DNA from 2 places in the Pseudarthrobacter sp. IC2-21 genome. Region 2 is predicted to be linked to the other one. Evidence: predicted binding sites of a transcription regulator. Region 2 holds the regulator's gene; the other holds the start of a gene.
The links. The regulator Rex, encoded in region 2, represses fermentation and respiration genes when NADH is low (regulators of the CRP and FNR family bind a similar motif). The targets are predictions, from matches to a motif close to CTTGTGAANNNNTTCACAAG.

Region 1 (7,085 bases), 1.0 Mb from region 2:
TGCTCTCGGACCAGGGCCACGACGTGGAGATCCGCGTCAGCAACACCAACAGTGACCCGTGGGACTTCATTCTGACTCCCGGCGGGCGCTAGAGTCTAGGGAGCGCCGATCGGGTGCCCGGTTACGGCCGGCAGGATTTAAGCGGAGGTAGCAGTTGGCTAAGGCAGCACCGGCAGAACAGTTGAAGTTGCTCGAACTGCAGGGGCTGGACGCAAAGCTCAAGTCCCTGTCCAACCGCCGCCGCACCCTCAACTCTGATCCGCGGATCACCGATCTCGAGGCTGCTCTCTCTGTCGCCAACGGTGAACTTGGCGGGGCCAAGGTGGCTGTCCACGACGCCGAAGCCGAGCTGAAGCGCGCGGAGGCCGACGTCGAGCAGGTCGCCAACCGGATAGAACGGGACGAGGCCCGGCTCAACAGCGGCACAGGTCTGTCGAAGGACCTCGTTGCACTGCAGAAGGACATCGCCTCGCTCAACAAGCGCCGCTCGGACCTCGAGGACGTGGAACTCGAAGTGCTCGAACGCCTCGACTCCCTCCGGGCACGGCAGGCCGCCCAGCAGCAGATCGTTGATGACATCAAGGGCTCCTTTAGCGGCATCCGGGCCGAACTTGATGAAGCCCTGGCTGAAGTGGATGCCGAAGAGAAAGTCGTGCGGGGCCAGCGAGATGAATTCGCCGCCGGACTCGATGCCGGGATGCTGGCAATCTACGAAAAGACGCTCGCCAAGCGCGGTGTGGGCGCTGCCCGGCTCTTCCACGGCACTTCCGAGGCCTCCGGAATGAAGCTGAGCCCCGGCGACCTCGCCGAAATCAAAGCCGCCGCGGAGGACGACATTGTTTTCTGCCCGGACTCCGGCGCCATCCTGGTGCGCTCGGCGGAGTGGAACACGGCCGCCCCAGCCAGCTAGTCCCAAGTAAGTAGCGCTATCTGTCGTTTTGATCGCTCAGAACGACAGATAGCGCTACCCAGTTGGGGAGGATGATGTTCAACGCATGCGGCGTGCGGGCTGCACCGTCCACCAGCTCCGCTTCCCATTTCTCGCGGGCTGCCTTGAGCAGCTGAGCTGGTGTCTGCGGGGCCTTGCCGCGGCGGGACAGCAAATGCCGTGCCAATTCCCCGCGCGTATGCTTCGCGAAGTGGCTCACCACCTTGCGTACACCGTTCACCTCGGTGAAAACGTTCACGGCTACGGTTTGCGCCGGCGGGGGCGCCCACGCCGCGGCGTAAGTGCTGGAGCGGCAGTCCACCAGCAGGTGCCCGGCGGCCGCATCCGCGAGGGCCTCCGAAAGCTGCGGCTTCCAGAAAGAGGCGAGGCGGCCGACGTCGGGCAGTGCGGTTCCCATCGACAGCCGGTACGCGGGCACCCGGTCAGCGAAGCGGATGGCGCCCCACAACGCGGAAACCACCAGCACGGATTCATCCGCCTTGCGGCGCTGTGTCGGTGTCAGCGTCTTGTAACCGAGGGCGTCGTACAGAACGCCCGAATAGATTTGGTGGGCAGGCGCCGCCGGTTCGGCATGGAGCCGGGTGTTGCGTTCGACGTCGTCCCTGAGCGAGGCCCCGACGCCCAGCAAAGCGAGGGCGTCCTGGTGCGCGCTGACCGTCCCCAGTGCTTCGAGGACTTTCGCCCGGTACGGGTTGAGCGCCGGAAAGCTCAGGTCGGGCCAGTCGACGGCGGATCCGCGGACTGCGGGGGTCTTGCCTTCGGAGGGGGGAAGCAGAATCAGCACCGTACGATCCTACCGGCGACGGCGATACCGCCCGGTCGCGCCGGTCCCGGCCCGTGGGTCTCTACGCAGCCTTGATGGGGGTGGCGGACGCAGCGCCGGGATTGTGGGCTTGGGCCGCCTGCGTTTCGCGGGCAAGGAATGCCGAGAGTTCGCCAATGGTACTCATCAGCGGGGCCGGGAAGACGACCGTGGAGTTCTTGTCCACCGCAATTTCCACCAGCGACTGCAGGTTCCGCAGCTGCAGGGCCAACGGGTGGGCCATCATGGTGTCGGAAGCGTCCCCCAGCGCGGCAGCCGCGATGGATTCGCCTTCAGCTGCGATGATCTTCGCCCGCTTCTCGCGCTCGGCCTCGGCCTGCCGCGCCATCGCCCGTTTCATCCCCTCAGGAAGCTGGATATCCTTCAGCTCAACCAGGGTCACCTCCACACCCCAGGCGAGAGTAAGCGCGTCCAGGATCTCGCGGATGTCGCTGTTGATTCGCTCGGTTTCGGACAGCGTCTGGTCCAGGCTGTGCCTGCCGACCACCTTCCGCAGGGTGGTCTGGGCGATTTGGTTGATCGCCGCCGCGACGTTCTCGATGGCCACGACCGACTTCACGGCATCCACGACGCGGTAGTAGGCCACCGCCGAGATGTCCACACTGACGTTGTCCTGGGTGATGATTCCCTGTGACTGGATCGGCATGGTCACGATCCGCAGGCTGACCAGGTGAAGCCTGTCAACTACTGGAATGATGAAGCGCAGGCCCGGCATGCGGACCCCGGCCACGCGGCCCAGCCGGAACAACACGCCCTGCTCGTACTGGCGCACAATCCTCACCGACATCCTGGCGAGGATGATCAGGACAAGGAGGACAAGGACAAGCACAACAACGGCGGTGAGGTCCATACGATCACTTCCCGGCTTGGATGGTCCCCGGGCCGTGACCAGCGGCCGGTTCCTCCCTCCATTGTCCCACTTGGGCCCTGGAAAGGAACCAGCGACGGCGGTGCCCCCCTTCCCCGGTAGACTGGGGTGCGGATGGGTTGACCAGGCGGCCGCGCGTCACGCAAGTGGCTCGAGGAACGTCCGGGCTCCGCAGGGCAGGGTGGTGGGTAACGCCCACTCGGGGTAACCCGCAGGCCAGTGCCACAGAGAACAGACCGCCTGCGTCTTCCGGCAACGGAAGGCAGCAGGTAAGGGTGAAACGGTGGTGTAAGAGACCACCAGCTTCCCGGGTGACCGGGAAGGCTAGGTAAACCCCACCCGGAGCAAGGCCAGACAGGACACGATTGAGGGCTGCCCGCCCGAGTGTCCGGGTAGGCCGCTGGAGGGCGTCGGCAACGGCGTCCGTAGATGGATGGCCGCTACTCCCGCGCTGGTAACGGCACGGGAGCACAGAACCCGGCGTATCGGTCAACCCATCCGCTCAAACTGCCCTGGCTGGCATGTGAGTGACTTCACGTCGGCCGCGGCTGTCGCGGGCAGGGACCCCGCTTAGAATAGAGAGCGAACGTAGAAGTTCCGCCACCGGGTCTGCGTTCGCAGCCGGTGGTTTTCTTTACGCGTCTCCACGGCACCCGGGATGTACAGAATCCCGCCGGTGCCAGAGCCCCTGGTCAACGTCAGGTGGCCTACAACCGCATACGAGGACGTATGCGGCTGAACCGAGGAAGGTAGTTCTGTGAGCCAGACGTCAGATTCTTGTCTTGATACGTGGATGGGCCGGGAGGCTCTCGCCGAGGCCATGATTCCGGTGATTGGCCGGCTGTACCGCGAAAACAACGTGGTGACCAGCATCCACGGCCGCAGCCTGATCAATAAGTCCACCATGAACATCCTTAAGGCGCACCGGTTTGCCCGCCGCATGAGCAACACCGAGCTGCTCCTCGAGGAGACCGCGCCGCTGCTGAACACCCTGGCGCAGCTGGACCTTGGTGCTGCTGCCATCGACGTGGCCCGACTGGCCGAAAAGTACAAGCTTGAAGGCAACGGCGCGTCCCTGGAGGAGTTCCTCCGCGCTGAACTGGCCGACGTTGTGGGCAAGCGCGGCGCCGACGACCGGACCAGCACCGACGTTGTGCTCTACGGCTTTGGCCGGATCGGCCGCCTGCTGGCCCGCCTCCTGATCGAAAAGGCCGGCGGCGGCCACGGCCTGCGCCTGCGTGCCATCGTGGTGCGCCGCGGATCGGACAAGGACCTTACCAAGCGTGCCAGCCTGCTGCGCCGCGACTCGGTCCACGGCTCCTTCGAGGGCACCATCCGGGTGGACGAGGACGCCAACACCATCACCGCCAACGGTGTGCAGGTCCAGGTCATCTACTCGGACAACCCGGCCACGATCGACTACACCGCCTACGGCATCAAGGATGCCCTGGTGGTGGACAACACCGGCCGCTGGCGCGACGCCGAGGGCCTGTCCCAGCACCTGCAGAGCAAGGGCGTTGCCCGGGTCCTCCTCACCGCTCCCGGCAAGGGCGCGCTGAAGAACATTGTGCACGGCATCAACCACGGCAGCATCGAGGACACCGACCGGATCGTCTCGGCGGCCTCCTGCACCACCAACGCCATCACCCCGGTCCTGAAGGCCATCAACGACAAATTCGGCGTGATCCACGGACACGTCGAGACCGTCCACTCCTTCACCAATGACCAGAACCTGATCGACAACTTCCACAAGGGTGACCGCCGCGGCCGCTCCGCCGCGCTGAACATGGTCATCACCGAGACCGGTGCCGCCACCGCCGTCGCGAAGGCGCTCCCGGAACTCCAGGGCAAGCTCTCCGGCAGTTCCATCCGCGTCCCCACCCCGGACGTCTCCCTGGCCATCCTGAACCTGAGCCTGGAAAACGGCACCACCAAGGATGAGGTGAACGATTACCTGCGCCAGATGTCCCTGCATTCGGACCTGCGCAAGCAGATCGACTACATCGATTCGCCCGAGGTTGTGTCGACGGACTTCGTCGGTTCCCGCCGTGCCGGCATCGTGGATGGCCTTGCCACCATCTCCAACGACAAGAACGTCATCCTGTACGTGTGGTACGACAACGAGTTCGGCTACAGCTGCCAGGTTGTCCGCGTCATGGAGGAAATGGCCGGCGTCAACCCGCCGTCCTTCCCCGCGAAGGAACCTGCCGCTGCCCTGGCCGCAATCGCCGTCTGACTAACGGCTGGGCAGGCCTGCAGCTTCGTTCCCAGCCAATTCCCGGCTGATTCGCTGGAATCAGCCGGGAATCGGGACCACACTGGTGCCATGGATAACGAGACGCTTCACGAGACCACCCTTGAACACGCCCTTGATGTCGCCAAAGCCAACCATAAGGAAGCTGCCAGGCTTCTTGAGCAGGCACGTGCCGCCCACGCTGCCGGCGACGTCGGCGAAGACCGCGTTCAGCAGCTGGAAAGCCTCCTGCATTTGGCCGAAGAGGACCTTCGCCGCGTAATCCGGGAGCAGTAGTTCCGGCCACCCTTCCTCCCCACTGTGGATAACCGCCGCCGTGTCTGTGGGGTGGCCTAGGCTCTTCTGGTGCATGACATAACCGGAAGAGTTCCCGAGCCATGACTGCCAGTTGGAGCGCCTATCGCCGGGCGCGCCGGCGCTCGAGGCAGGCGTGGGCCTTGCTGGTCCTTCTTGGGCTGTCGGCGATGGCAGCCGGAGTGTGGTTTTTCACGGCCGGCCAGTTCGCCGCTGTTGAGCCTGCTGTTAGCGGGCCGAGCGAAGCGCCGGTGTTTGACGCGGCCTGGATGAAGCCGGTGGTGCCTGTCTATCCGGTCCCGCAGGGGAGCGCCAAGGCTGCCCTGCAGGGGTTGGCTGTCAAGGGGCGTGCCTCAAAGGACACCTATCGGCGCGAAGCGTTCGGGCAAGCGTGGCAGGACGTCGACCGGAACGGCTGCGACACCCGCAACGACATTCTCCGGCGGGACCTCGCAGGGGTGGGCTTCACGGAAGGGTCCAAGTGCAGGGTGGCGTCGGGGTCCATCGTGGAGCCCTACACGGGTAGGGCCGTGGAGTTCCGTCGCGGGCCGGAGAGCAGCAAGGAACTCCAGATCGACCATGTTGTGGCGCTCGGTGACGCGTGGCAGAAGGGCGCGCAGGGGCTGACCCTGCAGCAGCGTCAGAGCCTTGCGAACGATCCGCTGAACCTTATGGCTGCCGACGGGCCGGCGAATCAGGAAAAGGGCGCCGGTGACGCCGCTACCTGGCTGCCGAAGAACAAGAACATCCGCTGCCACTATGTGGCCCGCCAGATTTCAGTGAAGGCGTCTTACGGCCTGTGGATCACCCAGCCGGAGAAGGAAGCGATGCGGCGGGTTCTGGACTCCTGCCCGGACCAGCCCACCGTCGCCGCAAAGTAAGCGCCACCCCAACTTCCTCCGCTGCCTCAGTGTCCGAACGGGTCGGGGTCCACACCCGGCATCCAGGTCAAGCCCGGAACGCCCCACCCGCTCTTCTTGGCCAGCTTTTTGGCTTTGCGTGAATAACGGTCCAGCAGCCGGTCCACGTACAGTTTGCCGTCCAAATGGTCGTATTCATGTTGGATCACCCGTGCGAACCAGCCCGTCGCTTCAAAGTCGACCGGCTGCCCGTTGCCGTCGAAGCCCTGGACCCGGGCCCACTCCGCGCGTTTGAGCGGGAACTGGCCGCCCGGGAAGGACAGGCAGCCTTCTTCCTCTTCATCGGGGTCAGGGAGTGCGCCGGAAACTTTGGACAGCGTTAGGACCGGGTTCACCAGCACGCCGGCCGGAGGAGCGCCGTCCTCGTTCGGGTACTTGTACACGAAAATTCGCTTGCCTACGCCTACCTGGGGGGCCGCCAGGCCCACACCGTTGGCAGCATCATTGGTTTCGAACATATCGGCAATCAGGGTGCGCAGTTCATCGTCGAAGACCTCCACCTCGGCGGCACGGCGGTGAAGTACCGGTTCTCCCCAGATGGTGATCGGCAGAACTGTCATGGCGGTGACCCTTCGTGCGTGCGGCATGGTGCCGGCCTTTGTGCAAAAAAGAAGGCCGTACCGGATATTTCCGGTACGGCCTCCAAACTGACGGCTTCTTCTGCCGTCCTATGAGGGTGAGCTACGGGGGTTGAACCCGCGACCTCCTGGACCACAACCAGGCGCTCTGCCAACTGAGCTAAGCCCACCATGTGCCTGCAGTGTTCCGGTGACCCGGTCCTCTGGAAAGGCAACTCAAATAGCTTACCTGCTGTTCGGCGATGGTTGTGCCACTTTTGCCCTTTTCGCGGAAAATTCCCGGAAACGTGGCGCAGATTACTCTGCCGGGGCCTGCCCGCCGGTGATCCGCTGGGCAATGCCGCGTGCCGTGGCGCTGTCCGGTCCGGGGGCCGCCACAAAAACGGCCTCGCGGTAGTA
Region 2 (7,085 bases):
GCAGAACCTGGACGTTGCCGAGCACGCCGCGGGCCGGTCCGAGCTGGTCTACGGGCAGAGTGTGACCGATGCGTGCATGGACTGGGACGTGTCGGTTTCGGTGCTGGACCAGCTTGCGGCGTCCGCCAGGAAACGCCGCAGTGAGCAGTGATTACACCGGATGACTTTCACTACAGCCCCATCAACCTCTAGAGTATCTATCACATGGTTGGTGGATGGCTCAGCATCGGCACACCGCAATGGAACACAGCTGGGGTCAGTAGTCATCCGTCAGCAAAGGAATAGGGAAATGTCCGCAGAACAGAACTTCTCGAACGCGAAGTTCCTGACCGTGGCCGAAGTGGCCGAGGTCATGCGCGTCTCCAAGATGACCGTCTACCGCCTGGTCCATTCCGGCGAAATGCCCGCGGTGCGTTTCGGCCGGTCGTACCGGGTGCCGGAAAGCGCCGTCGAACAGTACCTTAAAGGCGCTGTAGTGGATGGACATACCGAAACGGCCTGAGCAGTGTGACGGTCCGTCGACGGCTGCGGTCAGTGACCGCCGCAAAGAAGCGGTACCCTGTTAAGGAACGTTTTACGTCATTGTAAGAATCTGTCAGTTGTCTTTGTCTGTAGCTCTGTCCACGGACCTTTTCCATCAGACAGGTACTGCATCTAGTTTGTGAGGAACTTTCGTGGGTTCAGTTATTAAGAAGCGTCGCAAGCGTATGGCCAAGAAGAAGCACCGCAAGCTGCTTCGCAAGACTCGTCACCAGCGCCGCAACAAGAAGTAGAGATACTTCAAGAAGCGCGAAAATGCCCGTTGCCTTCCGGCAGCGGGCATTTTTGTCGTTCCATCCCCATCTAAGTAGCGCTAAGTGTCGTTTTGAGCGCCCAAAACGACACTTAGCGCTACTTAGATGCGGGGGCCGCGGAAGCGGGCGAAACCCTTCCAGAGTCCGTAAACCACGCCGCCGGCTGTTGCCGCCTTCAGGCCAAGCGTGGCGGCACGGCGGCCGGAGCGGAAATCGTAGACCGGCCAGTTGTGGTCACGGGCGTGGCTGCGCAGCCGCGAATCGGGGTTGATGGCCACGGGGTGCCCCACGAGGGTCAGCAGCGGGATGTCGTTGTAGGAATCGCTGTAGGCCCAGCACCGCTTGAGGTCCAGGCCTTCCGTGTCGGCCAACTCCCGGACTGCCACAGCCTTGGCCGAGCCGTGCAGGATGTCGCCCACCAGCCGGCCGGTGTACAGGCCGTCGGCCACCTCGCCAACAGTGCCCAGCGCTCCGGTGAGGCCCAGGCGGGTGGAGATGACCGTGGCCACTTCGATGGGGGTGGCCGTGACCAGCCAGACGCGCCGTCCCACGCGCAGGTGCTGCTCGGCCAGGGCCTTGGTTCCGGGCCAGATCCTGGAGGCGATCATTTCGTCGTACACTTCTTCGCCCAGAGCCTTGATGTCCTCCACGGGGATGCCTACTGCCAGTGTCAGGGCCGAGTCCCGAACGGCATGGACATCCTCCATATTCTCGCCGCGGGCTACAAACTTGAACTGCTTCCAGGCCATGCCGGCCGCCTGCCTCAGCGTGAACGCCCGGCGCTGGTGCATCTTGCGGGCGACATGGAAAAGGCTGGCGCCCTTCATCAGGGTGTTGTCCACGTCGAAGAAGGCCGCTTCGCTGGTCTGCATCACCGCATCAGGCTGGGTGACTACAGCGACGTACTTCTCCTTGGGCATGTCCATGAGTCTAGTCAATGCCGGGCAGTGCAGATTCCAGAACAGCCGCCGCCTGGATGGCAGGCGCCGCGGCCCGCCTCCGGGAAAGGTACGGTTGAATCATGGCAAACCCGGAGGTAGTCCTCATCACCAAAGCAGACTGTCACCTGTGCGCAGAGGCGCGCGACGCCGTCGAACGCGTTACCTCTGCACTGGGACTTGAGTGGACGGAACAGCAGGTCGACGAACTGCCCGAGCTGCGTGAGCGCTACGCCGAGGAAATCCCGGTGGTGCTGGTGGACGGCGTCCAGCGAGACTTCTGGAAGATCGACGAAGCCCGCCTGGAACGCGTTCTCCAGCGGGCACTGCGCGTTTAGGCAACCGATTGCATTGCATGACGCCGGCTTTGTTGGCAGAGGCGGCGGGGATCTAGAGTGGAGTCACAACGCAAGGCAATGGAGGGGAAAGTGAGTTCGCTGGATTCATCTCCCCGGGCCGTAAACGGGACAGTGGCGCCCGCCGGGGAGATCGCCAAACAGATTCCGCCCGCTGCGGTGGCGAGACTGACCATCTACCTGCGCGCCCTGAACACCCTGCTGGCCGACGGCGTGGAGCGGGTGTCCTCGGAGTCCCTGGCGGAAGCGTCGGGAGTGAGTTCCTCCACCCTCCGCAAGGACCTGTCCTACGTGGGCTCCTACGGGACGCGCGGCGTGGGCTACGAAGTGCAGTATCTGAGCCGCCATATTTCCGCTGCCCTGGGCCTCACCCACGACTGGAAAGTTGCCATAGTGGGGGCCGGCAACCTGGGCAAGGCCCTGGCCCGCTATGACGGCTTTGAATCCCGAGGCTTCGACGTGGTGGCGATTTTCGACGCCGACCAGCTCGTGGTGGGCAACGAGGTGGGCTGGCTGCGCGTGAGCGACGTCGCCGACCTGGAAACCGTGCTGCGCCGAACCGGCACCAACATGGTGGTCCTGGCGCTGCCGGCCGCGGTGGCCCAGGCGGTCTGCAACCGCGTGGTGGCAGCCGGCGTGCACAGCATCCTCAGCTTCGCTCCCGTCATGCTGCAGGTCCCCGACGGCGTCAACCTGCGGAAGGTTGACATGGCTACTGAACTGCAGATCCTGGCCTACCACGCACAACGGGCGCAGACCCCGGACCAGACCGCCTAGCCAATGGCTTGGCGGGGTCCGCGGGGTCCACGCCCGTAAGGTGCGGGTTACGGCGTAGACCTACTGCCCGTAGGGGTTGCCCGGCGTGGCGTAGGGGTTGGTGAACGGCTGCTGCTTGCGGAAGTAAGGAGTAGTGGTGGGCAGGTACAGCAGGACGATGGCCGCAATGCCTGCCAGCGTTCCCAAGGTCCCGAGGTTGGGAACCTGGAACAGGCTGAATACGGACAGGGCGGCGAAGATGGTCCCCAGGACCCTGGCCCAGTTTTTACCCTTCCGGACGAAGAAAGCCACCAATAGGTACATGGCGGCCCCCAGGATGGCGATGACCACCAGCATGCCGGCGAGAGCGCTCTTGAACTCTTCGAAGTTGAACTGAGCGCCGTTGGCGCCGCTGCTGCGCATGGCATCGTCGAAGGCCGCCCGCGTTGCCGGGTCATCGAGCATCGAGATCCCCATGAGCATGGAAATGACGAACACCACGGCGGCAGCGATCAGGAGCCAGAAGGAGACGTTGACCAGCTGGGGAATGCCGCCGGGCCCGGTGGCCTGCGGCTTCTCCGAGGGGTACTGGGCATAGGGGGACTGGCCGTACGGCTGCTGGCCGTACGCCGGGGGAGCAGGCTGGCCGAACTGCGGCGGGGTCTGCCCGTACGGCGGTGCAGCGGGCGCATTTTGTCCGTACTGCGGCGCGTTCTGGCCGTACTGTGGCGGGTTCTGGCCATACTGCGGGGCATTCTGGCCGTATTGAGGTGCGTTCTGCCCGTACTGTGGTGCGTTCTGGCCATACTGCGGAGCGTTGTCCGGCTGCGGGCTGTTCTCGCCATAGCGGGGTGCGGGCGGCTGATTGCCGGGCTCAGGCTCGTTCGGGACGGGAGGCGGGACTGGCGTGCTCATGAGCGGTCCTTTGCAGGTTGGAAGTCAGTTCGGCTGCTGGGTGCAGTCCACTGGCCCTGCCCCCAGTACGGCTTACTTCAACCGTACCCTCCGGCCGGGTGGCGGCGGGTCATTCCAAAGAGGTATTCCAGCCAGGCGGGAAGCCAGCGGGCGCGGTGCCTGCAACGGACGGCTACGCGCGGCCCCTGACGGCGGTGAACCAGGCCTGCGAATTGGGAAGCCACATCAGGACCGTCGCCGCGGCACTGATCAGGAACCCAAGCCAGTTGTTGCCTATGCCGCCGCCCACGCTGCCGCCGATCAGCGCCAGGACCAGGGAGACGGCGGCCACGATGGTCAGCGCCAGGCGGGCCCACTCCTTGCCGTCCTTCATCTTCAGGGCGAGAACAATCTGAGCCGCGGCCAGGGCGAGTGCCACCAGGACCAGCAGGAGTAGCAGGGCGGCCAGTCCCGGGGCGACGGTGAACAGGGCCAGGGTGGCAAGCAGCCCGAAGAAGCTACCGAGGACGCCGAGCATGCCGCCGACGAGCCAGATCCAGTAGGAGACCTTGAGTTCGAGGGGGAGTCCGGGCACGGTGAACATGCCGGCAAGACCGCCTCTGGGCATAACCTCGTTGAAGCTCCGCGGCGCGTCGGCGGGCCTTTGGAACGGGAATCCGGCCGGCTTTTGGTGGCCCTGCCGGTCCGGCGCGGGCTGCTGCCCCTGCGGGCGAGGGAAACGTTGCGGCGGTTCGTAGCCCGCGGGAGGAACGTTGCCGGCAGGTGGCTGGGCGCCGGGCTCCCGGGGCTGCGGTACGTCACTGGGGTTGCTCATAGGCCTCACTCTAGACGGCATATTGCTGCTGGCACCGGGATTCGGGGCGAACCAGCGCGGAACGGAGGGTTAAAGCACTGCGCCCGGCCGCAGGCTCCAGAGGGAGCCTGCGGCCGGGCGCAGTTTGAAAAGAATTATGCTGCGGGGGCGATGAATGCCAGCTCAAGGTTGACGGCAACCTTGTCGCTGACCAGGACGCCGCCGGCGTCGAGGATGGCGTTCCAGGTCAGGCCGAAGTCCTTGCGGCTGATGGTGGTTTCGGCGGATACGCCGGCGCGGGTCATGCCGAACGGGTCAACAGCCACGCCGTTGAACTCTGTCTCCAGGGTGACCGGACGGGTGACGCCCTTGATGGTGAGGTCACCGGTCAGCTCGTAGCTGTCGCCGGCGGCCACGAGGCCGTTGGAGACGAAGGAGATTTCCGGGAACTTCTCGACGTCGAAGAAGTCTTCGCCGCGGACGTGGCCGTCGCGGTTGGCGTCACCGGAGTCGAAGCTGGCGGTCTGAATGGTGGCGCTGATTTTGGAATCGGCCACGTTATCGGCAAGCTCCAAGGTTGCTGTTGCATCCTTGAACTGGCCCCGGACCTTGCTGATGCCTGCGTGGCGAACGGTGAAGCCGATTTCGCTGTGTGAGGGGTCGAGGGTCCAGGTGCCGGTGGTGACGTCTGCGGGAAGAGCCATGGTATTTCTCCTTGAAATTGTCGGGTGGTAGTTCCGGATAGGCTGATCAGTTGAAGTCTCAACTATCCGCTGCATCTACTATAAGCATGCATTTGCATGTTTTGTTCCATGTTAAGGAACTTTTTTCCCAGAGTTTCAGTTCTACGAAATGTAGAAGATTTCGGATCGCACGCCATCTTTGAGAAACTGGTACACATGCCCCAAGCCACTGTCCATCTGCTCCGCCACGGCGAGGTCCATAATCCCGACGGCGTTCTGTACGGACGGCTGCCCGAATTCCACCTCTCCGAGCTGGGCCGGGAGATGGCGCAGGTTCTCGCCGCGCACTTCGCCGACCGCGCCGCGCAGGGTGCCCGTTTTGTCTACCTTGCGTCCTCGCCGCTGGTCAGGGCCCAGGAAACCGCGGCCCCCGCCGCAGAGGCCCTGCAGCTTCAGATCCATACTGACGAGCGCATCATCGAAGCGGAAAACTACTTTCAGGGCATGAAGGTCACCAAGGCCGAGCTCAAAAGGCCAAGGCACTGGCCGCACCTGATCAACCCGCTCCGGCCGTCCTGGGGCGAGCCGTACAAGGAGCAGGCCGCGCGTGTCCGCGCCGCCGTTCAGGACGCCCGGCTCCGGGCGATCGAACTGGCCGCGGGCGACTACGGAACAAACGGCCCCGAGGCCATCATGGTCAGCCACCAGCTCCCCATCTGGGCCACCCGCCTCAGTGCCGAGGGCCGTCCGCTCTGGCATGACCCCCGCAAACGTGAGTGCACGCTGACGTCCATCACCTCCCTGGTGTTCGACGACGCCGGCGCCCTCCTGCGCGTCGAATACAGTGAGCCCGCTGCCGCCCTTCTCCCCGGTGCTGCCACCACCCCGGGGGCATAAGATGACGTCCAACCCGCGCCCGGCATCCCGCCGCGCCGTCCTGGCCGCGGGCGGTGCCGTCCTGACCGCACTCACCCTGGGGCTCTCCGCCTGCGCACAGGAGGATGCCCTCGCCAAGCAGGCGAAAGCCGGCGACAACAAGAACTACATCGCCGGCGATGGCTCCGTGACGGAATTTGCGGCGGCCGACCGCAAGTCGGCCATCGCCGTCAACGGCACCCTTTTCAACGGCACCACCGTCACGCCCCAGGATTTCCAGGGCAAGGTGACGGTCCTGAACTTCTGGTTCGCCGCCTGCGCGCCCTGCCGGGTGGAAGCGCCCATCCTGGAAGAGCTGCACCAGGAGTTCAAGGACCAGGGCGTGCAGTTCTTCGGCGTCAACCTCCGCGATGAAAAAGCCACCGCCGAGGCTTTCGACAAGACCTTCAACCTGACCTACCCCAGCTTCGACGACAAAGACGGCGGCGTGCTCCTGGCCGTCTCCGGGATTGTCCCGCCGGGCGCCGTCCCCACCACCCTGGTCCTGGACAAGCAGGGCCGGGTGGCCTCGCGTGTGCTGGGCGAAATCCAGAAGGGCACCCTCAAAGCCCTCATCACCGCCGCCGTGGCAGAGTAGCGGCGGCCCCGTACCGTGAACAGCCCCTTTGCCGAAACCATCCTGAACGGCTCCCTCCTGCTTGCCATCCCGGTCGCCCTGCTCGCCGGACTGGTGTCCTTCCTGTCCCCGTGCGTGCTGCCCCTGGTCCCCGGCTACCTCGGCTACGTGACCGGCCTGAGCGGAGTGGACCTGCAGAAGCAGAAACGCGGCCGGATGTTCGCCGGCATCGGGTTGTTTGTCTTGGGATTCTCGGTCATTTTTGTGCTGCTGGGCGGCGCCTTCGGCCAGCTCGGCACGCTCATCACCGGATCGCAGAACGCCTGGATCACCCAGCTCCTGGGCGTCCTGGTGATCA

Region 1: the regulator Rex is predicted to act here: its motif matches at 3,161-3,180, upstream of SBP01_RS11135 (glyceraldehyde-3-phosphate dehydrogenase).

Annotation. Positions count from the first base shown of each region.
Region 1 covers NZ_CP139145.1:2,411,158-2,418,242, reverse strand. The annotation lists gene SBP01_RS11160 (Nif3-like dinuclear metal center hexameric protein) at 1-92, shown strand, start outside; gene SBP01_RS11155 (zinc ribbon domain-containing protein) at 155-910, shown strand; gene SBP01_RS11150 (peroxide stress protein YaaA) at 927-1,733, opposite strand; gene SBP01_RS11145 (slipin family protein) at 1,795-2,622, opposite strand; RNA gene rnpB (RNase P RNA component class A) at 2,756-3,141, shown strand; gene SBP01_RS11135 (glyceraldehyde-3-phosphate dehydrogenase) at 3,434-4,876, shown strand; gene SBP01_RS11130 (hypothetical protein) at 4,967-5,170, shown strand; gene SBP01_RS11125 (HNH endonuclease family protein) at 5,272-6,069, shown strand; gene def (peptide deformylase) at 6,096-6,668, opposite strand; tRNA gene SBP01_RS11115 (tRNA-His) at 6,784-6,856, opposite strand; gene orn (oligoribonuclease) at 6,984-7,085, opposite strand, start outside.
Region 2 covers NZ_CP139145.1:3,450,546-3,457,630, reverse strand. The annotation lists gene SBP01_RS15960 (3-deoxy-7-phosphoheptulonate synthase) at 1-151, shown strand, start outside; gene SBP01_RS15955 (helix-turn-helix domain-containing protein) at 290-502, shown strand; gene SBP01_RS15950 (30S ribosomal protein bS22) at 675-773, shown strand; gene SBP01_RS15945 (HAD-IB family hydrolase) at 896-1,714, opposite strand; gene SBP01_RS15940 (glutaredoxin family protein) at 1,816-2,070, shown strand; gene SBP01_RS15935 (redox-sensing transcriptional repressor Rex) at 2,161-2,865, shown strand; gene SBP01_RS15930 (hypothetical protein) at 2,926-3,759, opposite strand; gene SBP01_RS15925 (hypothetical protein) at 3,932-4,573, opposite strand; gene SBP01_RS15920 (YceI family protein) at 4,708-5,256, opposite strand; gene SBP01_RS15915 (histidine phosphatase family protein) at 5,452-6,132, shown strand; gene SBP01_RS15910 (TlpA family protein disulfide reductase) at 6,134-6,748, shown strand; gene SBP01_RS15905 (cytochrome c biogenesis CcdA family protein) at 6,764-7,085, shown strand, end outside.